DNA from 2 places in the Parasutterella sp. genome. Region 2 is predicted to be linked to the other one. Evidence: predicted binding sites of a transcription regulator. Region 2 holds the regulator's gene; the other holds the start of a gene.
The links. Region 2 encodes NrdR, which represses ribonucleotide reductase genes. Its sites were predicted from a motif close to CACNANATNTNGTG; they were not measured.
Positions count from the first base shown of each region.

Region 1: the regulator NrdR is predicted to act here: its motif matches at 7,787-7,800, upstream of ACZND6_RS05740 (ribonucleoside triphosphate reductase).

Region 1 is NZ_DBMALT010000015.1:40,139-55,659, reverse strand. It holds gene earP (elongation factor P maturation arginine rhamnosyltransferase EarP) at 1-391, shown strand, start outside; gene efp (elongation factor P) at 613-1,170, shown strand; gene ACZND6_RS05765 (Na+/H+ antiporter NhaC family protein) at 1,472-3,049, shown strand; gene ACZND6_RS05760 (hypothetical protein) at 3,185-3,658, shown strand; gene ACZND6_RS05755 (thermonuclease family protein) at 3,746-4,372, opposite strand; gene ACZND6_RS05750 (anaerobic ribonucleoside-triphosphate reductase activating protein) at 4,537-5,304, opposite strand; gene nrdD (anaerobic ribonucleoside-triphosphate reductase) at 5,375-5,554, opposite strand; gene ACZND6_RS05740 (ribonucleoside triphosphate reductase) at 5,608-7,629, opposite strand; gene ACZND6_RS05735 (hypothetical protein) at 8,998-9,810, shown strand; gene iscB (RNA-guided endonuclease IscB) at 10,143-11,426, shown strand; gene ACZND6_RS05725 (addiction module antidote protein) at 11,432-11,731, shown strand; gene ACZND6_RS05720 (AMP-dependent synthetase/ligase) at 11,738-13,585, shown strand; gene ACZND6_RS05715 (AMP-dependent synthetase/ligase) at 13,586-15,418, shown strand; gene cysE (serine O-acetyltransferase) at 15,489-15,521, opposite strand, start outside.
Region 2 is NZ_DBMALT010000006.1:16,103-31,623, reverse strand. It holds gene ribH (6,7-dimethyl-8-ribityllumazine synthase) at 1-271, opposite strand, end outside; gene ACZND6_RS02755 (riboflavin synthase) at 373-981, opposite strand; gene ribD (bifunctional diaminohydroxyphosphoribosylaminopyrimidine deaminase/5-amino-6-(5-phosphoribosylamino)uracil reductase RibD) at 999-2,090, opposite strand; gene nrdR (transcriptional regulator NrdR) at 2,087-2,560, opposite strand; gene glyA (serine hydroxymethyltransferase) at 2,582-3,850, opposite strand; gene erpA (iron-sulfur cluster insertion protein ErpA) at 4,084-4,455, shown strand; gene ACZND6_RS02730 (anhydro-N-acetylmuramic acid kinase) at 4,508-5,614, opposite strand; gene ACZND6_RS02725 (peptidoglycan DD-metalloendopeptidase family protein) at 5,663-6,991, opposite strand; gene tyrS (tyrosine--tRNA ligase) at 7,176-8,420, shown strand; gene dtd (D-aminoacyl-tRNA deacylase) at 8,428-8,880, shown strand; gene ACZND6_RS02710 (YbhB/YbcL family Raf kinase inhibitor-like protein) at 8,886-9,539, shown strand; gene argC (N-acetyl-gamma-glutamyl-phosphate reductase) at 9,603-10,661, opposite strand; gene rpsI (30S ribosomal protein S9) at 10,836-11,228, opposite strand; gene rplM (50S ribosomal protein L13) at 11,232-11,660, opposite strand; gene ACZND6_RS02690 (glycerol-3-phosphate dehydrogenase/oxidase) at 11,891-13,357, opposite strand; gene glpK (glycerol kinase GlpK) at 13,360-14,859, opposite strand; gene ACZND6_RS02680 (HPF/RaiA family ribosome-associated protein) at 15,298-15,521, shown strand, end outside.

The DNA of each region.
Region 1 (15,521 bases), on a different contig from region 2:
AGTTTCAAAGATGGTTCCTCAATCTGAATTTGACAAATTTTTATGGGCCTCGGATTCTTTAATCATTCGCGGAGAGGACTCTTTCGTCAGGGCTCAGTTATCCGGTAAGCCGTTCATCTGGAATATCTACCCTCAAACCGAAGAAACGCACATTAAAAAATTAGAAGCCTTCGGCGAGAGAATCCGCCCTTATTACGGAGAGAGTTATCAAACTTGGATAGATATGAATTTATCCTGGAATAAGTCCTCTAGAGACTTAACTTGCTGTTGGGAGCGATGGTGCCATGAGTTGCCTCTTATGAAAGAAGCCGCCCAGCACTGGAGAGACCATTTGGTTTCCTTGGGCTCCCTCGCAGATAATCTTCTTCTCTTCGTGGAAAGCAAAATCTAATGTCGTTTTTCAAAAAAGATTCTCATCGCGGGAGAACCTTTTCTTCTCCCGCGCATACTCCTATCTAACAATCTTGAAAGATCGTTAGAAGTTGCAATAGACGGTACCAAAATTTTGACGGAGCACTGTTTTTAAAGCTAAAATCTTTGCTTTAAAAAATTTTAGTTCGGCCGTTATTCACAGCGACCGCAGACATTAACCTTTCATTTTTAAGTATTAATATGAAAACAGCACAAGAACTTCGCGTCGGCAACGTCGTGATGATCAACAACACTCCGATGGTCATTTTGAAGTCTGAATACAGCAAGGGCGGCCGCGGTGCCTCCACTGTCAAACTCAAAATGAAGAACCTTCTTTCCAACGGCGGTACCGAAACTGTTTATCGTGCTGATGACCGTTTCGAAGACATTATCCTCGACAAGAAAGAAGTTTCTTACTCCTACTTCGGCGATCCTCTGTATGTTTGGATGGACGACGAATACAACCAGTACGAAGTCGAAGCCGAAGTTATGGAAGACGTCCTCAAGTATCTTGAAGACGGCATGAAGGCTGAAGTTGTTCTTTACAACGGCCGCCCCATCTCCATCGAACTCCCGACAATCCTGGTTCGTGAAGTTGTTTACACAGAACCTGCTGTCAAGGGCGACACTTCCGGTAAAGTCATGAAACCTGCCAAGCTGGCCACCGGCCACATCATTCAGGTTCCGGCTTTCGTTAACACCGGCGACAAGATCGAAATCGACACAAGAACTGACGAATACCGCAGCCGCGTTATGTAATTTGTCGGATTCAGAATTCCTCTTTGAGGTTTACTGAAAATCCAAAGCCGGGCTTTCGGGTCTGGCTTTTTTCTTGCCTAAAAGTCCAGAAACATAGAACTCTCAATCTGCCTATTCTCTTGGACAACTGGACTTTCACTCCATATTCTTAATCGATATCACTGACAAACGGGTGCCTGATATCGCTTAATCACGGTTTATTTCCGGATTGTGCGGTAATTTTTCCGAAAATGCGGGGTTGACCGAAAACAATCAATTACAATCCCCAATATCCATTAATAACTTATTTAAACCTTCGACCATGGAACCTTATGCAGCCGGCTGGTTATCAATCCTGCCTCCAATCATTGCCATCGTCCTTGCTCTGATCACCAAAGAAGTGTTTTCTTCTTTATTGATCGGCATCTTCTCCGGCGCCGCCATTTACACATTCGGCTCCGGCGTGCCTGATCCTTTAATCAAGATGCTTGACGTTACTTTTTCGCTCATGGGCCAAAAAGTCGACTTCCAGATCCTTCTCTTCTGTACTCTTTTAGGAGCACTTGTCTATGTTCTGAACATGTCAGGGGGCACTAAGAAATACGGTGAAATTGCCCGAAGAAAAATCAAAAACCGAGAAACATCGGTTCTTGCCACCTGCGGTCTGAGCTTCTTCATCTTCATTGACGACTATTTCAACTGCCTGACTGTCGGTACGGTCATGAAACCGCTCACCGACTCTTATCGTGTCTCCCGCGAGAAGCTGGCTTACATCATCGACTCGACAGCAGCTCCGATGTGTATCATCGCTCCGGTTTCTTCTTGGGCTGCCGCCGTGGGAAGTTCTTTGAAATCCACAGGCGCTTTCCAGAGTGACTTCCAGGCATTCGTCTCGACAATTCCCTACAACTTCTACGCAATTTTCTGCCTGCTTTTAGTTCTTTATCTTTCCTGGACCAATCGTGACTTCGGTCCGATGAAAAAAGCAGAAGAAAACGCTCTCCTTAAGTCAGTAGAAGGTAAAGGCAGCGGAGCCACCGTCGAGGAACCCAAACATGCGCAAAGTGATAAAGGCACGATTTGGGACATGCTTCTTCCTCTCATTGCTTTGATCGTTTTTGCTGTTCTCGCCCTTCTTTATGACGGCGGGTACTGGGGTAAAGATGCTGCCTATCACACAGTCGCTGCTGCGCTCGGCAACTGCTCCGCTTCCAAAGCTCTGGTTTGGGCTTCCTTCGGTGCCTTAGGCGTTGCATTCATCATGTACATCCCGCGCCGCGTGGTTTCTTTCCATAACTTCATGGAAGGCACCATCGAGGGTATGAAACTCATGCTTCCTGCCAACGTGATTTTGGTTTTGGCTTGGACGCTTTCCGGTGTTTGCCGCGACCTGCTTACTACCCAAACTTTTGTTCAAGGTATGGTTTCCAGCGGTTCCGGTCTTGACCTTTTCCTTCCTGCCGCGATCTTCCTCGTTGCCGCATTCCTGAGTTTCTCCACTGGTACTGCCTGGGGTACTTTCGGTATCCTGATCCCGATCGCTGTGCCGGTTGCAGCTGCCGTCGATCCCTCTCTTACCATCGTCTGCTTGTCTGCCACATTAGCCGGCTCTGTTTTCGGTGACCACTGCTCTCCGATTTCAGACACGACGATTCTGTCGAGCGCGGGCAGCGGATGCAGTCACATTTCGCACGTTTCAACACAGCTACCGTATGCTTGGTTTGTAGCTTGCTGCTGCTTCGTGGGTTACGTGGCTGCCGGCTTCAGCAAAGGCAGCTGGATCATCAGCTTCGGCGCAACAGCAGTCTGCTTCGTCGGCTTCTTAGCCTTCATGTGGAATCGAAGCTTTAATGTTCGCGCTTTTGCGAAGAACATTCATAGTCCAATCAATATCGGTTAATCCGATTTGAAACCCTCTCAAAACGCCCTTCGGGGCGTTTTTCATTTGGCGTCTAATTCAGTTATCGGTAATCAACAAGAATCAAAACTCTTTGATAATATGGATGCAAGTAGTTTTAGAAGTACGGGCATAAAAATGACGATAGACAATCCTGATGACTTCTGCTCCTTCAAGGGCAAAGATATCGACTTTGAGGATGAGAAATACGATCCATTTCCGGTTTACCGTTTCAAACCGGTAGCGATGAATATGCTCAAGCACTGCATTGTCCCGAGCAGATTAGATAATTTGGTGGCAAATCTGGAGTATATCGGCAGCCGAAAAATGGCCAATGTCGAAGAACTAGAACTTGCCGAATCGACCTTATCCTTTTTCACGAATGAATTTCCGAGATATTGGCTGAAAAAAGGCTCAGAAGCCCTCCTGACCAGTGTTCCCGAAATCTTGGTTTCCATGCAGGATCCGAAGCCTGTCGGCGGGGAGTCGCCTCTTAGCATTCCTTTCCTAACCGAATCCATTCGCGGAGACGAAGGAAAAGTAGCGATTTTGGTTGCTCCTCAGTGTTTCGAGAAAAATCCGGATTTCCCGGACAAGCAAATGCTGAATTAACCGACAAGAAAGGCCGAATCTTCAACAAAGACGGCCTTTTATTTTGCCTGCCCTTCGGCAGGCTTTGTTTTGCTGACTATTGCAGTCTTAATTCCTTGGATGCTCTCTCCTCCAATCGCGAGGGTTCTGTGGATTGGGGTCCGCCCATAAGCCGATTCTCTTTGCGCGCGCATTGTCCTCGGCTTTCAAATAGAGGTTTTTATCTCCCGGTTGAAGATCTTTCAGATAATTTCTATAGACCCAGGCGTTTCCGGTGCTGACCTGGTCGAGATTTAGATCTTTTCCATCGGCTACCAGTTTTCCGATAATTCTGCCGTACTGGTCTCTCCCGCGGTAAATCACTTGAACGTGATACTCAGCGTCCCTCAGATTGCGTTTTAGATGTTCCGCACTTTGAACTCCGTAAGCTTGTTTGCTCTCCGGAGCGTCGATGCCAAGAAGCCTAACTCGAGCTTCTTTTCCTTCGTCATCTTTAATGTAAACGGTATCGCCGTCAGCCACACGAGTCACGCGGGCATGGAGTGTTTGAAAGCCATCTTTGAGCACCTGTTCTACAAACGGGCGGTTATCCTGAGTTTCCGTACCCGGATGCGGGTCACGAATATCTGCAATGTAGCTGGCAATAAGAGCAACCGCACCCAAAATCAAGAGAATGTTTCTCCACGTCTTGGCGCGAGAAGATCCGGCGTTTTTAAAATTGCCGTTGTTTTTCATCGATGAGCTCCGTCCGAAAATGGTTGGTCAAAGTCTAACAAGGAGATTTGTCTTAAAGAAAATATGCCGCCGAAGTTGAGTTCAATGCTTTGTCCGAAAAGCAAGAAGACCGGTCCCGAATGTTCTTTCGAGCCAGTCTCATAAAATTTATTTCTCAAAAAACGCTAACTGCGGCGATAAATAAATTTCTTGAATAAGGACTCGAGCGTTTTTAAAGTCTCTTCATGCGGATAGTCACTTCCGACACGTTCAAGAAGATGTTCCTCCGGCAGTCCTCTGGGCTGGCGATAAATTTGAAGTGCGTAAGTTTCAATTCCTGCATCAGACAGTTCTCTGGCGAGCTGAAGGATTTGCTCTTCAGTGTGATATTCGGGATGCACGGTCGTACGTGTTTCTATAGAAACACCAACCTCTAACAGCATTTCAAGAGAAGAACGAACTTTGGCTGCTGCGCCTTTGCGGCGAACGACTTTTTCATAAGCAGCTTCATCAGACAAAGGAGCCTTGATATCTAATCCGACCCAATCTAAATACGGAAGAATCGCTCTCAGTCTGCGCGGATACATTCCTCCGGTGTGCAGCCCGATCTTATAGCCCTTCTCTTTGACTCTTTTAATGGCGTCAGGGAGCGCAGGATCAACACAGGGTTCTCCGCCGCTGAAAACCACGCCGTCAATTAAACCTTTTCTTCTGTCAAGGAAATGATCAATGTATTCCCAGGAAACGTAACCGTCCCCTTCGTTCATCTCTCGGCTTTGGAGATCCTCGTTTTGACAATAGACGCACTTCCACGGACACCCTTTGATAAAGACCACTGCAGATAAACAATCAGGAAAGTCGATGGTGGTCATGCGTGTTACGCCGCCCACCAGAAGTTCCTCAGCAGGTTTGTCCTTCACTTCAGGTTCAATAGGAATAAATACGTCTTTCATAAAAAGAAAAATCCCAAATAAAAAACCTCCCGATGCGCGAAGCAACGAGAGGATTTCTTTTAATCAAAGATTACTTGCTGCAGCCGCACTTCTTTTCGTCGAAGTATTTGCGTTCTGCAAATTCACCCTGCTTGCCGATGTTGAAAGAAGAGATCGGACGATGGTAGCCCATCACGCGGGTCCAGATTTCGCATTTTGTGCGTTCTTCGTCTTTCAATTCGATGTTTGTGTCTTTAACATTTTCATTCATTGCAGTCTCCTGTGTGAATAAATCAATCCTAAAAAATTAATCTTTACTGTTTCTTAACCGTTGGAAGCCATGTCAAGCTTCTTTTTGGCAATCAATTCTGCGTCGCACTTCGGACAGAACTCGTGGTTGCCCGGGATATAACCGTGTTTCGGGCAAACCGAGAATGTCGGAGTGATCGTGATGTACGGCAGTCTGAAACGTGTCAAAGCGCGGCGAACGATGTCGCGACAGAGCTCGGGGCTCGAAATGGCTTCATTCATGTACAGATGCAGTACGGTGCCGCCTGTATACTTCTTCTGCAGGTCTTCCTGCATTTCCAAAGCTTCGAAAGGATCGTCCGTATAGGAAACCGGCAGCTGAGAGCTGTTGGTGTAGTAAGGATGATCTGGCGTACCCGCCTGAAGAATCTTCGGGAAACGCTTCTTATCTTCTTTGGCAAAGCGGTAAGTTGTACCTTCAGCCGGTGTGGCTTCAAGGTTGTACATGTGTCCGGTTTCTTCCTGGAACATGACCATCTTGTCGCGGATGAAATCAAGCACTTTAGCGGCAAAGGCGTGGCCGGCTTCCGTCGTAATGTCTTCTTCGTCCTGTGTGAAGTTGCGGATCATTTCATTGATGCCATTCACACCGATCGTAGAGAAGTGATTACGCAGCGTGCCGAGATAACGTCTTGTATACGGGAACAAGCCCTGATCCATATGGCGCTGAATGACCTTGCGCTTAATTTCAAGGCTGTTGCGGGCTAAGTCAAGCAGGTAGCTCAGACGATTGAACAAACCTTCTTCATCCTGAGCAAAAACATAACCCAAACGAGCGCAGTTGATTGTCACAACGCCTAAGGAACCGGTCTGTTCAGCAGAGCCGAAAAGTCCGTTGCCGCGCTTAAGCAGCTCTCTCAAGTCCAGCTGCAGACGGCAGCACATCGAACGAATCATGTTCGGCTTGAGTTCGGAATTGATGAAGTTCTGGAAATACGGCAGACCGTAGCGGGCAGTCATGCTAAAGAGCAAATGTGCATTAGGGCTGTCCCACTCGAAGTCCGGCGTCATGTTGTACGTCGGGATCGGGAATGTAAAAACGCGGCCCTTAGCGTCGCCTTCAAGCATCACTTCAATATACGCACGGTTGATCATGTCCATTTCTTTCTGGAGCTCACCGTACGTGAAGTCAACTTCTTCTCCGCCGATCAAAGGATGCTGATCGCGCAGGTCCTGCGGGCAGACCCAGTCAAACGTCAGGTTTGTAAACGGAGTCTGTGTACCCCAGCGGCTCGGGACATTCAGGTTGTAAATAAGTTCCTGAATGCACTGACGGACTTCCTTGTAATCAAGGTTGTCGATGCGGATGAAAGGAGCGAGATAGGTGTCAAACGAACTGAAAGCCTGAGCACCGGCCCACTCATTCTGCATCGTACCGAGGAAGTTTACGATCTGACCGACAGCACTGGTTAAATGCTTAGGTGCTCCGGCTTCAACCTTGCCTGGAACACCGTTCAGACCTTCATTCAAAAGTGTCTTCAGGGACCAGCCAGCGCAATAGCCGGAAAGCATATCCAAGTCGTGGATATGGATATCGGCCTGTCTGTGAGCATTGCCGACTTCCGGAGGATAAATATAGTTGAGCCAATAGTTAGCAACAACCTTACCGGAAACGTTGAGAATCAAACCGCCCAAAGAGTAGCCTTGGTTGGCATTGGCGTTCACACGCCAGTCCAGATGCTGCAGGTACTCATTCATAGAGCTTTCAACATCAACGAGGCTGCGGCGAGCATCACGGGCCTTTGCGCGCTGTTCGCGGTAAACAATATAAGCACGAAGGGTCTTACGGAATCCGGTATCAAAGAGCGCGTTTTCTACGGCATCCTGAATCTGTTCAATAGTAGGAGTCGCAACATTCTGCTGAGCCAGACGGTTCATCACTTCGATATGAGTGATGCGGTTTGCGGTCGCGGCATCGAATTCACCGGTGGCTTTACCTGCTTTTTCGAGGGCGGCTGCAATCTTTGAAATATCGAAGTCCTTTACCGTGCCGTCACGTTTAATGACGTACATCGGCGTCTCCATCGTAGGGCTCATCTGCCTTGTCTCCTTATCTATAGTTCATGTTCGCAAATACATTAATTTAAAAATAGTCATGTACTGCTAAGCCATTTAAAAACTTTTAGGGTGGTCCGATAGTCCAAACAAAGTTTGAGCTATCGGACCAGTAAATCTACTCCAAATGATAATCTCATACAACAGATGGTGTGGGAACAATAAAAAGATAACTATATACGGAAATAAGAGGGGATATTAAAAATCTCTTGTGTAGGTCAAAACTGTAGGAAAAAATCAAAAACCTTGTAGATAAAAGGACCTGCGCGAAAGACGTGAAAAATGACGGAAGAGGAAAAACACAATAGGTTGAGATTCGTTTTTTTTAAGCTGATTTTGTAACCGTCTATTTTGCTCAGCTTTTTTCGAAGCTCTGATCACTCAAAATAGGTAGGATCGAGTAGAAATGTAACTCCTCTCTTTTCGTTGTAGATTCAAGAACTTGTCAGGATCTTTAGCTTCCTAGTCAAAAAACTCAAAAAGCCCTTACAAAAACCGAAAAATCTAAAATTATATCTATTTATTATCTTATTTGATTATATTTTCTATTTCATACCTCCGATCATCTTCTTAATTAGTGTCAGATTAAATATCTGTCATATTCATGAAATAATATGAGATAAACTAAGGGAAATTACTAATAGTCCTCTACCTCTGCTTTATACCTCTACTTTCGGCTCAATTGTCAGGGATTTAACTCAAAAATCGGACAAATTTTTCTTTACTAGACCATGTCCGACGGGAAACCACGCGGGGTTCGAGAATTTTTGACCCGAATATTAAATAGAAGAATTTTCTTAAAAGATTTCGGATAAGAAAAAGCCGTCGAGGTTTTCGACGGCTTTTAGGTGTCTATTGAACAGCTCGGGACCAACCAAACCGTTCAGCGTTATGTTTGAGGAGCAACGCTTTCGTAAGACTGTATGAATAGAATACCTATTTTTTAGCAAGATTTTTAAATAAAATATAGAAAATTCAGTTAGTAAGAAAATTCTTCATCCGTTTGTATATATGAATTTATAAATAACAAAAGATAATAAATCAATTTTCTTAAAATCCTTCTGCTAAAAAACATTTCTATCTGTCACTATTTTAATAGCGCAAAGAAAATTTGTCATTCCTTATATTAGTATTTTCCTTAATATCACAACTGACTACGAGGGTAATTTCATGCCGTTTTTTGTGAATTTTTTCTATTGTTTTCAGCCCTATAAATCGCTCAAGCCTGTGGGCTCAATGACGGAGGCCGAATTGTAAATTCAGATTTTTTCATGACTCGTCTTATACTCCTCCCTGTCTCGGAGTCGTTAAAATGATCGTCCCTGTTTCATTATTTGTTCGAGTTTTCAAATGCGTTTCACTTCTCCGAGTCGTACGATCCCGTCGATCTGTTTGGCAATCTATGGTTGCGGACAGCTCGATCGTGTCGCGGACTTCATCAACAACAGCGGAGAATACGTTGAGGACGGAGTGACCTTTACGCCCGGCATGATTGCCGGCCAGTATGCATTCGAACAAGTGAAGCTTGACCGTAAAGGCTATGACACCCGCCGTCTGCAGAAGTATTTATCTTTCCTCGCTGACGCCGGCGCCTACTTCTCCGAAGAAGAGGCTCTTCAGCGCGCTGATGATTTAATCAACAATTTCACTGCTGATTTCGGTCATGACGAAGACGGAGACGCTACTTTCCGTATCAAGGCTCAAAGCTATCGTTTAAAGAAATACGACTGCCATGCTTTGTGGAGCATGATCAATCAGGCTTCTTTGCGCATTGAAAGCGTCAAACCCGAGACTTTCTGCGACGAGGACAGCGACGAAGACATTTCCTCAGATTCGCTAGACCTCGTTCTCACTTCTCGTCTTTACAACAAACAAAACGAGCCCTTTGCAACTCTGACTCAGTACTACACGGTCAGCAAAGGAATGCTCACGGTCGAAGATTTAATCGACTATTTTCTCTTTGACTATCCCAATTTCCATGACGAAAGCGGCAAAACTTACGACCTCATGGAAAATATCGCGCAGCGCTACTACACGGAATGCATCAAAGTTGTGATGGATTACTTTCGTGATTCCCACAAGGAGCTTCCGGATGTTATCCGTTCCGAAGAAATCACTTCGATGATCCTGCAGCCGATGAAGCTGCCGATCATGCCGAATTAAACGCACCATCTGGCTGTAATCTCGTCGACTTTTTGAATTTCTGTAGCCTATAAGCTACACTCGGCAAAATTTCTTCTTATTTGCCGACCTTGTCAACTACCTCGGCCTAAAGGCCGAGGCTTGAAAAAGCCTCTAGTTGACTAGCCTCAGGCCGTCGTTTGGCGGACTACGTTGGTCGGGAACCTATAGGCACCGCGGGATGCAGATCCTAGTCCCGCGCTCTGCGGCCGATGGTTAAAAGCTCTGAGAGGCAGGAGCGGTGCTGTCGGCTTGAAACCCCTTCCAACATTGGCGAAGGATCACAACCGGTCGAAAGACCGAGGAGATAAAACTTGAGAGTATTTGTCCTAAACAAACTCGGAAAACCGCTGATGCCCTGTTCACCGGCAAAAGCGCGCCTTCTGCTTAAAGAGAAGAAAGCTATTGTGAAGAGGCGAACGCCTTTCACTATTCAGCTGACGATTGCAACGGGTGAGTCCAAACAGCCGGTGACTCTGGGTGTTGATGCCGGGTACAAACATGTCGGCCTTTCCGCATCAACGGAAAAGGCTGAGCTTTATGCATCAGAAGTCGAACTCCGTCAGGACGTCTCTGATCTGCTCTCTGCTCGTCGCGCGTTACGGCAGTCGCGCTGTAACCGCAAAACGCGCTACCGCGCGCCGAGGTTCAACAACCGTCTCCGCACCAAGCGCAAAGGCTGGCTTGCTCCGTCGGTTGAAAACCGAATCAACGCGCACTTGTCGCGCATAGAAGCGGTTCTTCGACTGCTGCCGGTCACGAAGATCACCGTGGAAACGGCTTCCTTCGACATGCAGCTGCTGAAGAATCCAGACATTGCAGGGAAAGAGTACCAAGAGGGCGAGCAGCTCGGCTTCTGGAACGTCCGCGAGTATGTTCTTTTCAGAGACGGGCACGTTTGTCAGCATTGTTACGGCAGATCGAAAGATCCGGTGCTCAATGTTCATCACTTGGAAAGCAGACGTACCGGTGGAGATTCGCCCGGCAACCTGATTACGCTTTGTGAGACGTGCCATAAGGCACTTCACCGCGGCGATATCACGTTGAAGGCCAAGCGAGGGAAATCGTTCCGTGCGGAAGCCTTCATGGGAATTATGCGCAGGGAAGTACACAACCGTCTAAGAGCTTTGCATCCGGGGATTGAGGTGAGCAACACCTATGGATACCGGACCAAGCACGCACGAATCGCGAACGGCATCGCCAAGTCGCATTGTGCGGATGCTTTCTGCATCGCCGGCAACCTCGGCGCCGAAAGGCTCTGCGAATTCTTCTTCCAGAAGCAGACGCGCCGGAACAACCGGCAGATTCACAAGCTCTCCATCCTCAAAGGCGGCATTCGAAAGCGCAATCAGGCTCCCTTTGAGGTCAAAGGCTTCCGTCTTTTTGACAAAGTTGCCTGCCAGGGAGAAGAAAGCTTCATTTTCGGCCGTCGATCATCGGGGTTCTTTGATGTTCGAAAACTTGACGGAACCCGCATTTCAGCCGGCATCAGCTGCAAGAAGCTGCATCTGCTGGAAAAGAGACGAACCTATTTAACAGAAATTCGAAAGGAGGAGGCGCTTCCTCCCCTGCCTGAAGGCAGGGGGCTCCGCGCCTAAATTTGATGAATTTATCGACAAAAACTCCTTCCTCTTCTCTTAAGGAAGACACGGAAGAGCTCGTCAATTCGCTCAATCGAATGCTCCAGAGCGCTCAGAACGACGCTGCGGAAATTGCAGCGGCACTCGGGCGTATTGCCAAGAATTACGGCATGTCCCGCCTTGCCCGAGAAACTGGACTCTCCAGAGAAAGCCTTTACCGCACGCTTTCGGGACAGTGTTCTCCGGAATTTTCAACCATTCTCAAAATCATCCGTGCCCTGAATTTGAACTTTGCGGTTACGGACAACTCTTCTTCAAAATAATCAATCATGCAGCAACCACAAGATAATGAATTTACCCGCGCTGAAGAGATTCGAAAGCTCCGCGTTATTCCTGAGCTTATTTCTCATCACCTAGAAATCCGCGGAGATGATCCGGCCGTTTGTCAATTCAATGCCAAAACCAAACAATGGGAAACGCTCTCTTTTAAAGAGCTCTACGCTCGCGCCCTAGATTGGGCCAACGCGTTTGTAGCCTCCGGTTTAAAGAAAGGCGATCGAGTCGCCATGCTTCTGCCAAACGGCATTGATGCCGTTTGTTTTGATCAGGGCGCACTGATCGTCGGCCTTGTTCCGGTCCCGCTGCATATCATCGACACGCCGGCCAACTGCGCCTACATTCTGGAAGATTCGGACACGAAGCTCCTCGTCACTGTTAACCGCGCACGCTGGCATGCCATTCAAGCAACCGGCGCCGATTTGTCTCAGCTCCGCACAGTCGTCTACATCGATGATGAATCCGAACCTGAAAGCAAAGAGGTTCGCAGCGTTAACGTTGCTGAATGGCTGAAAGAAGGCGAATCCGTCTTAACCCTTCCGCCCGGACCCGAAGAGGAAGACTTGGCCGCTTTGGTATACACCTCCGGTACAACCGGTAAACCTAAAGGTGTCATGCTCACACATAAAAATATCATGAGCGATATTTCGGCCTTGCTTTACAACATCGCGCCGAATCCTTCCGACACCTGGTTATCCTTCCTCCCGCTGTCTCACACCTTCGAGCGCACCACTTCCTATTACATCGGCCTGGGAATGGGCAATAAAGTCACTTTCAGCCGAGGAGTTGCACGCATTCTGGACGATTTAAAACTTGTACGTCCGTCCATCATGATGTCCGTTCCGAGAGTTTTTGAAAAAGTCGCAGCTAAGATCAACGAACGTCTGAAACAAAAAGGCGCCGTGAGCCGCCTAGTCTTCAACGCGGCTGTTGACGCCGGTTACCGTAATTTCTGCCGTTGCAACGGCCTGCCTGTCGACTCCGCTGTCCCGGCAGCCTTCGATCGTCTGATGGATCCTCTTTACGACAAACTCGTTCGCAATCAGATTAAGAACTCCTTCGGAGGCCGCATGCGCGTCGCGGTTTCCGGCGGTGCAGCCCTGAGCCCGGAAGTTGCCAAAACGATCATCGGCTTAGGAATTGAAATCTTCCAAGGCTACGGCATGACCGAAACTTCCCCGATCATTTCCGTCAATAAAATCGGAGCCAATCATCCCGATACTGTCGGGCCGATCCTCGAAGGTATTGAAGCCAAACTGGGAGAAAAAGACGAGCTCTTAGTGCGCGGACCGCAGGTCATGAGAGGCTACTGGAAGCGTCCGGAAGACACGTTCAAGACTCTGGATCCCGAAGGCTGGCTCTCTACCGGTGACCAAGCCGACATCCTTCCCGGCAACTACCTGAAGATCAAAGGCCGCATTAAAGAGATCATCGTGACGTCTACCGGCGAGAAGGTGCCCCCTGTCGACATCGAGCAAGCCATCGAAAGGGATCCGCTTTTTGATCAGGCCATGGTCTACGGCGACAATCGTCCCTTTATCGTCGGCCTCCTCGTGCTGAACAAAGATAACTTCGAACGATTTGTCGTTTCTCTGAACCTGGATCCCAAAGATCCTGAAATCCTTACCAACAAGGCAGTTATCAGGGAAATCCTTAAACGCATCAAGACCGCCTGCAAATCATTTCCGCAGTATGGTGTACCTCGTTCCGTGCTTCTTCTCAAAGAACCTTGGACAATTGAAAACGATTCTTTAACGCCTACGCTGAAATTGAAGCGCCGCGTTATCGTGGCCGAACACGGTGACGAAATCGAGAAACTTTATGAAAATTTTGGAAAGTAAATGACAGCAGACAACCTCAACAACATGCGCGTCATTCCGGACTTGCTCGCGATCAACGAAAAAGTTCGCCCGAACAAGGTTGCTTATCGCCAGTTTGACGACAAATCTAAGACTTGGATCAGCGTAACTTGGAAAGAATTCGCTGATATGGTTCGCAGCTGGCGCAAAGCCTTTACGGCCTCCGGCTTATCAAAAGGCGACCACGCAGCTGTCCTGTTGCCCAATTCCATCACGGCAACCGCCTGCGACTTGAGCATCCTTTCGCAAGGCATGGTTCCGGTTCCCTTGCACGCGGTTGATACGCCGTCTTCCAGCGCTTTCATTCTGAACAATTCGGAAGCTAAGATTCTTTTTGTTCCGCGTACTCTGCGCTGGAACGCCATGCTGAACGCGCAAAAAGAATATCCGTACCTCAAACTCGTCGTCACGACCGGAAACGATGCCGAGGGTGCTTCAGAAGACTCTCCTGTCCCTGTGGTCAATCTTTCCGATTGGCTCAAACAGGGAGAAAACACCGACCTTAAAGAAGTCTCGATTGATCCCGATGACCTCGCTGCCATCGTCTACACCTCAGGCACCACCGGTAAACCGAAAGGCGTCATGCTCACGCACGATAACGTTTTAAGCAACGTGAAATCGTTTTCTCAGGTGATTGACGTCGGTTCCGATGACGTCTTCCTGTCTTTCCTGCCGTTTTCTCATACGTTCGAAAGAACCGTCACTTTCTACTTCACTTTGTTCTTAGGCGCCGAAGTCGGTTTTGCCCGCTCCGTCTTAAAACTTGCCGAAGACCTGAAGATCATCCGTCCGACGATTTTTGTGGCCGTACCTCGCGTCTTTGAGCAGTTTCATAGCCGCATCAAAGCGAGTCTTCAGTCCAAGGGAAGCATTGCCGCCACGCTTGCCGATCAAGCCGAAATGATCGGCTGGAGAAGATTCTGCCGCCGTAACGGCCTGGCCGTTCCCTCTTCTTCCGCTTCCTGGCTTGATTCTTTCATTTGGCCGATGCTGGAAAGCCGCATCGTGCTCCCGATCCGCGATGTGTTCGGAGGCCGATTGAGAATCGCGATTGCCGGCGGTGCCGCGTTAAACAACGCTATCGGCCGTTTCTACAACGCCATGGGCGTTGAACTGCGCCAAGGTTACGGTCTGACCGAGACCTCTCCGGTTATTTCCGTGAATCGCGAGAACTGCAACAATCCCGTCACGGTCGGACAGCCGATTCCCGGACTTCAAATTCGTCTCGGCGACATAGAAGAGCTGCAGGTTAAAGGCCCGACTGTCATGAAAGGCTACTGGAAGCGTCCTGACGCAACAGCCGAAGTCTTTACCGAAGACGGCTGGTTCAGAACGGGCGACCAAGCTGACTTGTCGGATGCCGGCCGCATCCGCATCAAAGGTCGAATCAAAGAAATCATCGTAACTTCCACCGGAGAGAAGATTCCTCCGACCGACATGGAACTTGCGATTCAGACAGATCCGCTTTTTGAGCAGGTCATGGTGGTGGGCGAAGCTCGTCCTTTCATCACAGCTTTAGCTGTCGTCAACGAAGCCGAGTGGGAGAAGTTTGCTAAGGAATTCAATGTGGATCCTTCAGACGACCGCATGCTCATGCGTCGCGACATCCGCATGGCCGCGCTGAAGCGTTTAAAGAAAGCTGCTTCTCGCTTCCCGCAGTACGGTATTCCGCGAAATATTCGCCTGTTGAAGGAACATTGGACCGTTGACAACGGATGTCTGACGGTCACGATGAAGCTTCGCCGTCCGATCATCCGCGAAAAACTCCGCGCTGAGATCGACGAGCTCTACACCGTCCCGCAGAACAACGTTTAATCAGAGATTATTCTTTGATTCGTGCAGCCTTCGGGCTGCACGTTTTGTTTTGGGCTTAGATCAGGTGTGCTTAGCTGATCTTCTTTTCCATTTCGTCCAGACG
Region 2 (15,521 bases):
GATAGGTTTCTCCTCTGATCACGCAGCCGATTGCAACTAAGGCGTCCAAATCCGGATAGCCTTCGTAGAGCATGACAAGTGCTCCGGGGATTTCCAAAGCGCCGGGAACCGTGGTTACCACGATGTTCTCGTCTTTTACCCCATGAGCTTTGAGCTCTTCGTAGCAGGATGCAAACATGGCATCGCAGGCCCAGTCGTTGAAGCGGGCGGAAACAATACCGATTTTCAAATCACTGCCGTCTGCATTCGGTTTAATGAATTCAATGGACACATTCTTCTCCGTTAAATTGATAGGCGGAATTCTAACAAAACGGCCTTTGAAATCCTCCGCGAATCGCTCCGCGTTGGGTTCAAAGGCCGTCAAAAATTCAATTATTTATGCTCGGTGAGCGAATACATTCTTTCGATGTAGCGGGCAACCGTATCCACTTCGACATTGACCAGGTCGCGCTTCTTGGTGTGCTTGAAAGCGGTGTGCTCGAAAGTATGCGGAATTAAGTTGATGCTGATGCGGGTGCCGGCAGGTGTGTCTTCCACTTCGTTGATCGTCAGGGAAACGCCGTTGATGGCCACCGAACCTTTATAGGCCAGGAACTTAGCAAGTTTCATCGGGCAGCGAACCACCAAACGATAGGATTCGGCAACTTTATCGAAGGCGTCGACTTCGCCTACGCCGTCAACATGGCCGCTCACAATGTGACCGTCTAAACGATCGCCGAGACGCATGGCCTTTTCCAGGTTCACATAGCCCCATCCGTCCAAGCCGGCGGTTTTGCTGAGTGACTCGGCAGAAACTTCAACTTTAAATCGCTTCTCATCGACTTCGACCACTGTCATGCAGGCGCCGTTGATGGCGATCGAGTCACCGATCTTGACCGTGTCCAAACCAAGTTCCGGGGCTTCAACATGAATACGCAGACCGTCACCAATCTCTTCGTTGTCGCGAATACGGCCGACGGCCTGAATAATTCCTGTAAACATAAATATCGTCTCCTTATTTAGCGCACCGGACGGAGCATCAGACGCACATCCGGACCAACTTTTTGAATATCGGTGAATTCTAACGCGACACCCTCACAAAGGTCTTTAAAAGATGGTAAATCCAGCAGACGGCGTCCATCGCCTAAAAAAACCGGCGCCACGTAGATCAGATATTCATCAATCAGACCTTCCATCGCCAAGGCTCCGTTCAGACGAGCTCCTGCTTCTACATGCACATCATTGATTTCGCGCTTAGCAAGCTCGCGCATCAGAGCTCTGAGATCCACCTTGCCGTCTTTGCCGGGAAGTTCAATCACCTCAACGCCCTGACTCTCAAAGTTCTCAGCCCGCACTATGTCGTAGTGCGCGCACACCAGCAGAGTCTTTCCGCCCTGGAAAATCTTCAGATCCGGATTCAGACTGAGATTGGAGTCCACGACGACTTTCAGAGGCTGGCGAGTAACACCTTCGAAACGCGCCGTCATCTGAGGATTATCTGCCAGCACGGTCCCGAGCCCGGTCAGCACCGCGCCGCTGATACCGCGCCAGAAGTGCCCGTCTGCACGGGCTTCTTCCGAAGTAATCCATTGGCTCTTGCCGTTGGCAAGCGCTGTGTTGCCGTCCACACTCATGGCCATCTTAGTGCGGACCCAGGGCATGCCTTCTCTTTGACGCTTTAAAAATCCGCGGTTGATCTCTTCGGCCTCTTCGGCTTCCAGCCCGCACTCAACTTTAACGCCGGCTTCTTCCAGCATCTTGAGGCCCTTGCCTGCCACCAAAGGATTGGGATCTTTCAGGGCTGCAACCACGCGGGCAACCTTCGCATTTTTAAGCGCTAGGGCGCAGGGCGGTGTGCGGCCGTAGTGTGAACACGGCTCGAGCGTTACGTAAACCGTTGCGCCCTCTACGCTTTCTCCGCGGGAGGCCGCGTCGCGCAAGGCCATGACTTCGGCATGTGCCTCGCCGGTCTTTTGAGTAAAACCTTCGCCGATGATGCGGCGGTCTTTGACAATCACGCAGCCCACGGCCGGATTCGGCGGACAGTTAAAACGAGCTTTCTTCGCCAGCTCCAGCGCACGGCGCATATATGAACAATCGGAAAAACTCATTTTTCATCCTTTCCTTGGTCGTCTCGGGCGTTTTCAACGAGCTTGATCATGTCGTCCAACGTCCCGCAGTTAAAGTAGACCGAACCGTAGCGGACATAGGCCACGTTATCGAGTTTCTTCAACTCGAGCATGACCATATCTCCGACGCGTTTGGAGGTCACTTCCTTTTCCCCGGACACTTGAAGCTGCTTCTCAATGCGTGAAATGGCCGAGTCGAGCTCGCTTGCTTTCACAGGGCGCTTGCGCAGCGCAATCTGCATGGAGCGGCGCAGCTTCTCGCTGTTGTAGGCCTCCCGAACGCTGCCGTTTTTCTTGATAATGAGCGGCATCTGCAGTGCGGCCTTTTCGTACGTCGTGAAGCGGGCACCGCAGTTCGGACACTTTCTCCGGCGCCGAATGGCCGAACCTTCTTCACAGGTGCGGGAGTCAATAACTTGAGTGTTGGGTTCTTTGCAGTAGGGACAAAGCATAGGATCGCTCCTGAATCAGCCTTACACGGTTGCCAAATAAACAGGGAATCGGGCAACGAGACTTGCAACACGTTCTTTTACGTTGGCGAGCACCTGTTCGTTCTTAGGTGCATCAAGCACGTCAGCGATGAGATTGGCGACTTCGATCGCTTCATTTTCTTTGAAGCCGCGGGTCGTCATGGCAGGAGAACCCAAGCGAATACCGCTGGTTACGAAGGGTTTCTGCGGGTCGTTCGGAATCGAATTCTTATTGACCGTAATACCGACTTCATGAAGAACGGTTTCAGCTTCTTTCCCGGTGATATTCTTAGAACGAAGGTCCACGAGCATCACATGACTCTGGGTGCGTCCGGAGACAATACGAAGGCCGCGTTTCGTCAGAGCGTCAGCCATTGCAGCAGCATTCTTGATGACCTGCTGCTGATATTCCTTGTATTCCGGTTTTAATGCTTCGCCGAAAGCGACTGCCTTAGCGGCAATCACATGCATCAGGGGACCGCCTTGAACACCGGGGAAGACCGCCATATTGATCTGTTTTTCCAGATCGGGACGGCAGAAGATCATGCCGCCTCTCGGTCCGCGCAGCGTCTTGTGGGTCGTGGTCGTCACGATATCGGCGTAAGGGAACGGACTCGGATAAACTCCGGCGGCAACGAGCCCCGCATAGTGCGCCATATCGACCATAAGGTAAGCGCCGACTTTCTTCGCAATTTCGCTGAAACGCTTGAAGTCGATATATAAGGAATAAGCAGAAGCTCCGGCGATGATAATTTTGGGCTTGTTTTCTTCAGCAAGCTTTTCTACCTGGTCGTAGTCAATTTCTTCTTTGTCGTTTAAGCCGTAGCTTACGACGTTGAACCACTTGCCGGACATATTGAGCTTCATGCCGTGAGACAAGTGGCCGCCTTCGGCAAGCGACATACCCATCACCGTGTCGCCGGGATTGAGCAGGCCGAAGAAAACGGACATATTGGCCTGAGCTCCGGAGTGCGGCTGTACGTTAACCGCCATTTCTACGCCGACCGGTTCGCAGAAGAGTTTGAGGGCACGTTCTTTGGCCAGCGTTTCAGCCTCGTCAACATACTCGCAGCCGCCGTAGTAGCGTTTGCCGGGATATCCTTCGGCATACTTATTGGTCAACACCGAGCCTTGGGCCGCCATAACGGCCGGAGAGGCGTAGTTCTCACTGGCAATCAGTTCAATCTGATCTTCCTGACGTTTGCCCTCTTTTTGAATGATTTCCCATACAGCCGGGTCAGATATTTCGATGGTCGAATTCTTGTTGAACATGTGCTTTTCCCATAAGTAAGCCATAAAACTGCGGGGGTTGATCCGCAGGCGATTATCAAAGAATTATAAGTTTGAAACTCCGCTGAACGCGGCATCGCTTCCTAAAATCAAACGGCTTAATCTGTTGGACGGAATCCGTTTGTTTTCACAAATTATGACCTAATCCGGCCTTGTGCTATTGACGGATTCTCTATAATCCGTAGTACTAAATTTACTTATTGCAAGGAAAAATAATGGCTGAAAACAATGTTCAGGATCAGGAACAGATCAAGCTTCCCGACCCCATTATCTTCACCGATGCCGCCAGCCTCAAAGTTAAAGAACTGATTGACGAAGAAGGCAACCCGAATCTCAAACTCAGAGTATTCGTTCAGGGCGGAGGATGCTCCGGTTTCCAGTACGGCTTCACTTTTGATGAAACCACCAACGAAGACGACGCTGTGATGGTCAGAAACGGAGTCACCCTCCTGATCGACTCCATGAGCTATCAGTATCTCGTCGGTGCCGAGATCGACTACAAAGAAGACCTCGAAGGCGCACAGTTCGTGATTAAGAACCCGAATGCGACGACAACCTGCAGCTGCGGCTCCAGCTTCTCCGTCTAAGCATTAAGACACGACAAAATCGTCAGAGACCTCCGCAAGGAGGTCTTTTCGTTTAGGCGGGATACAAGCAGCCCAGAATTCGAGAACCGGATGCGCCGGTGGCACTCGGCAGATTTCCCGGCTCTCGGCGGTCAAAACGATAAGCCAGCCACGCAAACGCCAACCCCTCAACGTCCTGCGGATCCACGCCGAGCTCCGCAGTTGTCGTGACAACCAACTCGGGATTGAGCAGTGCCAGCTCACTAATCATCAGAGGATTCTTGGCGCCTCCGCCGCAGACTCTCAGCTCTTTGATGTGCGGCGCAAAATTGCGAATCGCATCCGTGACGGTTTCTGCAGTAAAGGAAACCAGCGTCCGCTGCACGTCCTCCGGTTTTTCTCCGTTTAATCGGGCTTCCAGCCAAGGCAGGTTGAAAAGCTCGCGTCCCGTGCTCTTCGGAGGCACCAGAGAAAAGAATTTCTCCTGTTTCAAACTCTCCAGCAGCTGCGGAATGACTTTACCGCTGCGTGCCCACACGGCATCCTGATCATATCGAACGTGGTTGACCTTTTCGATCCATGCGTCCATCAGCACGTTTCCTGGGCCGCAGTCAAAACCCAGAACTTCGTCGTCGCTGCCGCGCTCGGGCAGTACGGTAAGATTGCTGATGCCGCCGATATTTAAAATGCCGCGCGGCACATCTCCGCTCAGCACCCACTTATGAAAGGCGGGAACCAGCGGTGCCCCTTCTCCGCCGGCAGCCAAGTCACGGCTTCTGAAATCCGTAATCACATCCGTTTTTGTGAGCTCCGCCAGTAAAGCCCCGTTGATCAGCTGAGTGCTCGCGCCGATCTGCGGATTGTGCCGTATCGTCTGGCCGTGCGCACCGATCGCCCGGATGTTCTTGTAATTCAGTCCGCTGTCTGTCAGCAGCTTATTGAAAGCCTTAGCATAAATCTTTGCGATCTCGTTGGCACCGTTCTGCATGCGGAAGACTTCGTCCGGTCCGGTCTGACACAAGGAAAGCAGGCTTTCGCGCAGCATGTCCGAGTAAGGCTCAAAACTGCGGGCAATAAATTGACAGCCTTTTTCATTAAAAACGCATGCGACAGCGTCAACACCGTCCATGCTGGTGCCGGACATCATGCCGACGTAAATAGGAATATTCGGAGTGCACATAAAAACAAAGGCCTCACACAACTGAGGCCTCAAATTCTAACAAGTCGTTTAGTCCGAACCTGTTGCGGCTGAATTCTGCGCAAGCTGAAGTCGGCTCAGCATTGCGATCTGGCGGCGCATCGGAGAGATTGCAAGCTTGAAATCTTCCAGCGCATCCTCTTTCAGGTTTTCTCCGGTTCGAAGATCGGCGATGAGCGGATTGATTTGCTGACCGTCTTTCTTCAGTTCATAGTGAAGATGAGGACCGGTCACCATACCGGAAGTACCGACATATCCGATCAGCTGTCCTTTCTTCACTTTGACGCCTTCGGCCATGCCGGCTGCGTACTTGCTCAAGTGAGCGTAAAGTGATTTATAACCGCCGGCATGAGTGAGCTCAAGCCAGTAACCGTAGCCGCGGCGTTGATATTTCTTGGAAGAAATCACTCCGTCGCCGGCTGCGTAAACCGGTGTTCCGCGCGGTGCACCGAGGTCAACACCCCAGTGCGGACGCAGGCGTCCTGTCACAGGATGCTTACGAACGCGGTTAAAAGTAGAGGTTACGCGGGCTTCGCAGGGCATACGCAGGAACGTAATGTCTGTGTTGTTGCCCTCGGAGTCGAAATAACCTTCGACGCCTTCGCCCTCGTACCAGTAAGAATCAATGGTCTTGCCTTTGGAGAAATACTCAATTGCCAAAAGTTTTCCGGAACCGAGGTCGGCTCCGTCAATCTGGCGGCGTTCATAAATGACGCTGAAAGAATCGCCGGCAGCAACACCTTTATTCACGTCCATCGACGTGCTGAGTCTTTCTTTAATTTGAGCCAAAACATTGGCCGGAATATTTGCAGAAACCGCTGCGCTCTCGAGCGAGGTCTTAATCACTGCGGAGGAGGCAATCGGGAAGGCATCGATCTCGCTCTTTAAATTGGCGTGCTTAAACTTTCCGGATTCTTTGCTGACCTGGAAATAAGCGACGTCGCGAGACAAGGAGTCAATCGGACGGAAAACACGCAAAGAAATGACTTCTCCGGTCGGTGTCAGGCGAGCCTGAATCAAACGTCCTTTCTGGAGGCGAGCAAAAGGATTCTCTTTACCTTTGATGGAGTTCACATAACGAACAAATGCTTTGTCGTTAATGCCCAGTCTTTCGAAAATCTTTTTGTTCGAGTCTTTTGCCTGGATGCGGGTTTCGGCGTAAACGTGATCCATCTCGCTGGCCCACTGCTGAATCAAATCCCCGAGTTCAATCTCGCCGGCTTTCTCTAATACCACTTCGCCTTTCCCGGGAAGAGCTGTTTCCTGAGAAACGGCCGAAGAAGGAATGGAAAACAGTAAAGCCGCAGTCACACCCAGACCTGTCAAAATCTTCGTAAATTTGGTTCTAAACGGCTTCACTCTGATCTCTCTATTAAAAACGAACACTCCCACATCCCCGATATCTGACAATGTCGGGCAGAGAAAGTAGAATAAGGGCTGTTTTGGAAATCTGCCCTTCGGATTTGAGTCGATTGATTATAAAACATTAATTTTCTCAAGTCTTCACGGGGTACCACCTACATAATTCAGGATTTTTCTAAAAATGACAGATACTGCTCAGGCAAAAAAGTTTCCGGTAACGGAAGATATTAAGGAAGCGATGGCGCTGATTAAACGCGGCACAGACACGCTCCTCGTTGAAGAAGAGCTCGAACAAAAGCTGGCTCGTTCGAAAGCAACCGGTAAACCTCTGAGAATTAAATTAGGTCTTGACCCCACGGCTCCCGACATTCATTTGGGTCATACCGTCGTCTTGAACAAACTTCGTCAATTCCAAAACCTCGGTCATACGGTGATCTTCCTTGTGGGCGACTTCACCAGCGCGATCGGTGATCCTTCCGGCCGCAACACCACTCGTCCGCCGCTGACTCGTGAACAGATCGAGGCCAATGCTAAGACTTATCTCGATCAGGCCTACAAAGTTTTGGACAAAGACAAAACCGAAGTTCGTTTTAACTCCGAATGGTGCAATAAATTAGGCTCGGCCGGCTTCATCAAACTCGCCTCCCGCTATACGCTCGCCCGTCTGCTTGAACGCGACGACTTCGCCAAGCGTTTTGCTTCTCAGGCTCCGATTGCCATGCACGAGCTGATCTACCCGCTGATGCAGGGATACGACTCTGTTGAGCTTGAAGCCGATGTCGAACTCGGCGGCTCCGACCAGCGTTTCAACCTTTTGGTCGGCCGTGAGCTTCAGCGTCAATACAACCAGGAGGCCCAGTGCATCATTACGATGCCTCTGCTTGTCGGTTTGGACGGCGTCAACAAGATGAGCAAATCCAAACACAACTACATCGGCATCACCGAAGAACCGAACGAAATGTTCGGAAAAGTCATGTCCTTGTCCGATGACCTGATGTGGAACTGGTTTGACCTGCTCTCTATGAGAAGCAATGAAGAAATTCAGCAGCTCAAGAAAGAGTGCGAAGCCGGCCGTAATCCGCGCGACGCCAAGGTCATGCTGGCCAAAGAAATCGTCACGCGCTTCCACAATGCAGAAGCTGCCGACGCAGCTGAACAGGAATTCATCAACCGCTTCCGCAAGGGTGCCGTTCCTGAAAATATTCCTGAAGTCACACTCGAAAACGCAGGCGAAGCGATGGGCATCCTCAAGCTCATCAAAGAAGCCGGTTTGGCACCGTCTACCACTGAAGCCGGCCGCAATGTCACCCAAGGCGGTGTTCATTTGAACGGCGAAAAGGTCACGGATAAGGGCCTTCAGGTCCAGCCCGGAACCTATACGCTTCAGGTCGGCAAGAGAAAATGGGCTAAGGTTACACTGAAGTAACCCTGTCATGATTGCATTGATTCAACGCGTCTCGGAAGCGTCAATTACTGCCGACGGCGAATTCCGCGGAAGTATCGGACAGGGCTTAATGGTTTTAGTCTGCGGAGAAAAAAACGATAAGCTCGAGTACACCGATGCCCTCGCAGAAAAAGTCGTTGGCTATAGAGTTTTCAGTGACGTCGACGGCAAGATGAACCTGAGCCTGAAAACCGTCGGCGGCGGAATCCTCGTGGCTTCTCAGTTCACGCTGGCTGCAGACACCAACAGCGGTACACGTCCGAGCTTTTCTCCGGCGGCAGATCCTGCCCTCGGAGAAGCGCTCTATGAGCGTTTCCTGGAAAAGCTCCGGGCCCTCGGTTTTAATCCGGTGACGGGAGTTTTCGGCGCTCATATGCAAATCAGCCTGGTAAACGACGGTCCGGTGACTTTCCGCCTGTGTTACCCGAAGAAGAAAGACTGAAAATGATGGATACGATTTTTCGCGTTTGGAGCGACTCTTTTGAAGATGGCAAGCCCATTCCTGAAGGTTTCGCCTATGCAAAACCCGACCCGATGGGAAAAGAACACACTCTGCCGGCAGGCAACCGAAATCCTCAAATTGCCTGGTCTAACCCGCCTCTGGGAACAAAGTCTTTAATCGTCATTTGCGAAGACAACGATGTTCCTGCTGATTTCTCTAAAGCTAATGTCGAAGGAGAAACCATTCCGGCAGACGCCCCGAGAACAAGCTTTATTCATTGGGTGTTAGTCGATATCGTTCCGGAAGAGCCGTGCATCGATGCAGCCGCGCTTTCTAAAGGAATTTCTCCTCGCGGCAAAAGAGGACCGGCTTGCGCCAACGGCATGCGTCAGGGGCTCAACGACTATACCGACGCCTTCAAAGGTGATCCGAACAACGAGGGACATTATTACGGATATGACGGTCCCTGCCCTCCGTGGAATGATGAACGCATCCATCGCTATGTCTTCACCGTCTACGCAGTGGATTTCCCGCTGCTGCCGCTCAAAGGCAATTTCAACGGCAGAGATGTCAAAGAAGCCATGAAAGGTCACATTCTGGCCTCTGCCTCGACCGTAGGAACTTATACGCTGAATCCGAAACTGTTGAAAAATTCTTAGTCGCATTTAGCACGAAGGGCCGCATTCGCAGCCCTTCGGCTTTTATTTTCAGGTCAGTTGTCTCTAGGGAACCAAAGCAATCTGTTCGAGACCTTCGATTTCCGGAAGGCCCATGACAAGGTTCATGGCCTGCACCGCCTGTCCGGCTGAACCTTTGACCAGGTTGTCTTCCACAACCAAGATCACCAAAAGATTAGGTTCTTTGCGGTAGAGCGCAATACGAACCATATTGGAGCCGCGCACCATCCTCGTCTCAGGCAGCGATCCTTCGGGCAGCACGTCGACAAAAGGCTCATCAGCATAGGCTTTTTCATAAAGAGCCTGGTAATCGATGCTCTTGCCCTTTTCTTTCAATCGCACATAAATCGTCGAGAAGATGCCGCGGATATTGGGCAGCAAGTGAGGAATAAACGTCAGAGGAACGGTTTCTCCGGCAAAAAGGCTCAGCTGCTGCACCATCTCCGGCTCATGACGGTGTCCGGCAACGCCGTAGGCTTTGAAATTATCGGAAAATTCGGCGCAGTTCAGACTGATATCGGCTTTACGGCCGGCGCCGCTGATGCCGGATTTGCTGTCCGCAATAATCGACACATCAAGATTCACAATATCGCCGACTTCTTTATGCAGTTTGAGCAGCGGCATGAGCCCAAGCTCAATCGTAGTCGGGTAGCATCCGGCCATACCGAGGACGTCCGCCTTCTTCATTTCGTCCCGCATACTTTCCGGTTGGCTGTACACGGCATTAGCCAAGATCTCGGGACATTTGTGGTCCATCTTGTACCACTTCTTAAAAACTTCTTTGTCTTTCAGACGAAAATCGGCAGCAAGGTCAATAACTTTGACACCCTTAGAAGTGAGCTCTTCGGCCATGCTCATCGCAACGCCGTGCGGTGTCGCAAAAAATACAACATCACATTGATCTAGAGGTGCAGAGGCAGGGTCTTCAAAAACCAAATCTACTCTTCCTCTGAGCGAAGGAAACATCTTAGCCACATGCGTTCCGGCGTCCTTTCGACCCGTAATCGTGACGATCTCTGCATGCGGATGCTGTGCCAAAAGGCGGAGTAATTCAATGCCCGTGTAACCGGAACCGCCCACAATGCCGACTTTTACTTTTTTCATTTTGAGAGCCTTTAGGAATGAGGATTTGAAAAACTTTTGGAAAGTATATCGTCGGTAGCACCCGAGAGGCTGTCTGCGGCAAAAAGTTTTCAGCCGCATATAAAGCAAAAGGCCGCCGAAGCGACCTTTTTGATGAAAACTGCCCGGAGGCAGTTCCCGCAATTCTGAAGCGAATTAACGCTTGGAGAACTGTTTACGACGACGTGCCTTGCGAAGACCGACTTTCTTACGTTCGACTTCACGAGCGTCACGTGTAACAAGACCTGCCTGAGACAGAACAGACTTGAGTGCTGCATCGTAATCGATCAGAGCGCGAGTAATACCGTGACGAATTGCGCCGGCCTGACCGGATTCACCGCCGCCGCGAACATTGACTTTGATGTCGAATGTTTCGACGTTGTCGGTGAGGATGAGCGGCTGACGAACGACCATGCGGCCGGTTTCGCGGTGGATGTACTCATCAAGAGAACGGCCGTTGATTTCGATCTTGCCGGTGCCGCGCTTCATGAAGACGCGAGCAACGGAGCTCTTGCGGCGGCCAGTGCCGTAGTTGTAATTTCCAATCATTTTTTAGATCTCAAGCTGTTTGGGTTGCTGGGCGGAGTGTTTATGGTCGCTGCCGGCATAAACGAAGAGCTTCTTGAACATGGCATAGCCAAGCGGGCCCTTCGGAAGCATGCCTTTAACTGCGATTTCGAGAGCACGGCCGGGATGCTTTTCCTGCATCTTGCGGAAAGTGGTCTCGTATACGCCGCCGGGGTAGCCGGAGTGACGGAAATATTTCTTGTCTTCAGCTTTAGCACCGGTCATGACGAGCTTGTCAGCGTTGACAACAATGATGTAATCGCCCGTGTCGACGTGCGGTGTGTATTCAGGCTTGTCTTTGCCACGGAGTCTGAGAGCGATTTCAGCGGCAAGGCGGCCGACAACCTTATCGGTTGCATCAACCACGTACCATTCACGCTTCACTTCAAGCGGCTTGGCCGAGAAGGTTTTCATTACTATTCACCTATAAATTTGGCGCATACAAATGCGCCGCAAATTATCTTTAAGCTCGGGCGGATTAATTCCCGAGACGACATTATTTACAACGGACGAGCGATGACGAAAGGACAACGCTCCAACAGAGAGGACAGGATTATACGTAAAAAATCAAGTCAATTCAACTTGATAACACGCTGATAAAGTTTTTTGCAATTTGGCCGAGCAATCTTTGCTCGGCCAAACTTTTATTCGGAGGCTTCGGCTTCAAAAACGTCTTTGATCTTAGGCAGAAGCTCTTCTGTCTTAGCCTTATTCATCTGACCGATTCTTAGACGACGATAAAGAACGTCCTCAGGTGTCATAGCAAACTGCGTGTCGCGGCAGTGCACTGCGTAGGCCTTCAGCTGTTCATCCGTCAGCGTGCCTTTGAGAATCTCAGCTTCAAGTTCATCAGGATTGAACTCATTGTCGCGATAAATCGACATATATTTCGTCGGACACGGACGCTTGTAAATTAAACCCTGGTCCACAGCCACAGACATAGCGTGTTCGGCCATCTTGCGATAAGCCGTCCACTTGCCGCCAGTGACCGTGATCATGTTCTTGAATTCAGGAATCACCGAGTGCTCTCTGGAAACCGCAGCGGTCGAGCCGCCGGCATTCGGGTTAAACAAAGGACGGAGCCCGGCAAACGAAGCCAGCACGTCCTTGCGCGAGATCGGATAGGCAAGATACTTGCGGGCCGTCTCGAGCATGAATTCGATTTCTTCTTCCGTCGGCTCCGGATTGAAGGAAATGTCTTTTTCTTCCTTGTCTGTCGTCCCGATTTCGAGAACGCCGTGCCAGGGAATGCAGAAGAGAACCCGTCCGTCGGAAGTTTTCGGAATAAACATGCCGGTCTTGCCGCCGAAATGATCCGTGCTGACAACGATATGAGAGCCTCTTGAAGCGCGGATAAACGGCTTCACATCCGGAGAAACCATACGGCGGATTTCATCGGCCCAGACACCGGCCGCATTAAAGACCATGCGGGTCTTAACGCTGTATTCTTTGCCGCTGAATTTATCCTTGACTTTCACAACGGTAATTTCGCCGCCGCAGCCTCTTTCAAATCCGACCACAGGCACATAGTTCAGCAGAAGTGCTCCGCGGGCTTCCGCCGTTTTCATCAAGGCAATATTGAGTCGGGAATCATCGAACTGAGCATCCCAGAACTGCACACCGCCCTTTAAGCCGTCAGCCTTTACACCGGGAAGACGACGAATGGTCTCGGCGGCAGAAAGGAATTCGGTCTTGCCGACCTCGTAGCCGCCGTAAGCCATGGCGCCGTAAAGGCAAAGACCGGCCATGTAGTACTCGCGCTCGAAGTTTTCATAGCAGGGAAGAATGAACGGTTCCGGATGAACGATATGCGGCGCATTGCCCAACAGAAGTTTTCGTTCGATCATCGCCTCGCGAACCAGTTTCCAGTCGCGCGGATTCTTCATATAGCGAACGCCGCCGTGAATCAGTTTGGTAGAACGGCTGGAGGTGCCTTCGGAGAAGTCCTGCGTGTCGAACAACACCGTGGAAAAACCGCGAGCAGCGGCATCAACCGCAATACCGGCGCCGGTCGCACCGCCGCCGATGATGAGCACATCCCAGACTTTGTCCTCTTCCAATTGCTGAAGACGGCTTTCTCGCCCCGGATTAGTCTTTGCGTTGAAGTCCATTCTTACTGCTCCCATCCTTTAGACCGTGCCACTGCACGGCCCCATTGTGTCGTTAAAAATTCGCGTTGATCCTGCGACATCGTCGGCTCAAAGGTCCGCTCCCGCCGCCATAATTTTTCAATTTCTTCCGTGCTCTTCCATACTCCGCAGCCGAGGCCCGCTAGGTAAGCCGCTCCTAAAGCCGTCGTCTCAACAACTTCGGGACGCACAACCGGAACGCCGGAAATATCTGCCTGAAACTGCATCATTAGATCATTTTCCGAGGCGCCCCCGTCCACCCGCAGCTCGGTGAGCCGCGCGCCGGCATCGTTCATCATTGCCCGAAGAACGTCATTGCACTGGAATGTTATTGATTCTAATGCAGCCCGGGCGATATGCGCGCGTGTCGTTCCACGAGTCAGACCGATCATTAATCCTCGTGCATGAGGATCCCAGTAAGGCGCACCTAATCCGACAAAAGCGGGAATCAAATAAACGCCGCCGTTGTCTTTCACTTGTCGTGCCAGGCTCTCGATTTCCGCGCTCGTTTCAATCAGTCCCATACCTTCCCTGAGCCACTGCACGACCGCGCCGGCTACGAAGACGCTTCCTTCCAAGGCATATGTGGTTGAGCCCGGAATCTTCCAGCCGACGGTGCTCAAAAGCCGGTTGTCGGATAACTTGGGCGTCGATCCCGTGTTCATAAGAAGAAAGCCGCCCGTGCCGTAAGTATTTTTAGTCATACCGGGCTTGAAGCATGCCTGCCCGAAAGTGGCCGCCTGCTGATCGCCGGCCGCCCCGCAGATATCGATCGGTGCGCCGAGGATAGCCGGCGCCGTCTTTCCGATCAGCCCCGAACTCGGAACCACACGAGGGAGCATGGAAGCGGGTATGCCGAAGATATCCAGCAGCTCCTCATCCCAGCGGCAATTGTGAATATTAAATAAGAGTGTGCGGGAGGCATTCGAGACATCCGTGACGTGCTCTAATCCGCCGGTCAGATTCCACATAAGCCAGCTGTCGACGGTCCCGAACAAAAGCTCGCGGGCCGCGGCCTTCTCTCTTGCGCCTTCAACGTTATCTAAAATCCACCGAACTTTCGAAGCCGAGAAATAAGGATCCAGACACAGTCCGGTTTTGTCATGGATTAGAGGTTCAAATCCGCTGTCGTGAAGCTTCTCGCAAAAACCTGCAGTGCGTCTGTCCTGCCAGACAATCGCACGATAAATCGGCTTTCCGGTTTTCTTCGACCACACGATCGTGGTCTCTCTTTGATTTGTGATGCCGAGCGCCCGAAGTGCAGATCCGGACAGCTTAAGATCGGCCAAGGCGCCTAACAGGCATTCCTTTTGTTTGAGCCAAATCTCTTCAGCGTCCTGCTCTACCCAGCCGTCGTGCGGAAAATACTGAGTCAGAGGTTTTTGGCATGCAGCCAGCGGACGCCCCTCCGCGTTAAAAATAATCGCACGAGCGCTCGTTGTGCCCAAATCCAGAGAGGCAATTAATTCTGTGGTTCCATTCATTGAGGAGGGCCTCGTTCAATACTTTGACCAATTTTCCGGTCTTGGAGCTAAAAAGCCGGGTTTGTAACGTCAAACTAGCACAACCGATCGACTAATGGCCGAATTTTCTTCTTTCTCTGTAAAAGAGTCTGCTGAGGTTGCCATCTTTTGTGTCGTATTGAGCAAAACAAAGCTAAAAATTGCTGATATCTGTCCTTTTTTGTCGCCTAAAACGCACTATTAACGACGAATGTCAGAATCAGAGAATTTGGCAAGGAGGGGTTTTCTCTTATGAAAATGTCGATTTTCGACTAACTTCGGTTATTTTTCAGAGAAATTCTGCGAAAACACAACTTTTTCTATTTTGCGCCAAAAAAGCGAAAATAAAAATCCCTAACAATTATTCGAAAAATATGAAACAATTGGGGGTAGAAGTTTTAAAAAGAAAGTGAGGATTATATGAAGCTTCCACTGCAAGTTAGTTTCCACGGTATCGATCGTTCCGAAGCTCTTGAAAATTTAATCGCAAAAGAAGTCGAAGGACTCCACAAGTTTGACGCTGATCTGATCAGCTGCCGCGTTGCCGTTGAAAGCGAAGGCCGCCACCAGAACCAGGGCAGAGAATGCAGCGTTCGCGTTTCTCTCAACGCTCCCGGCCACGAATTCATCATGAACACGAAGAA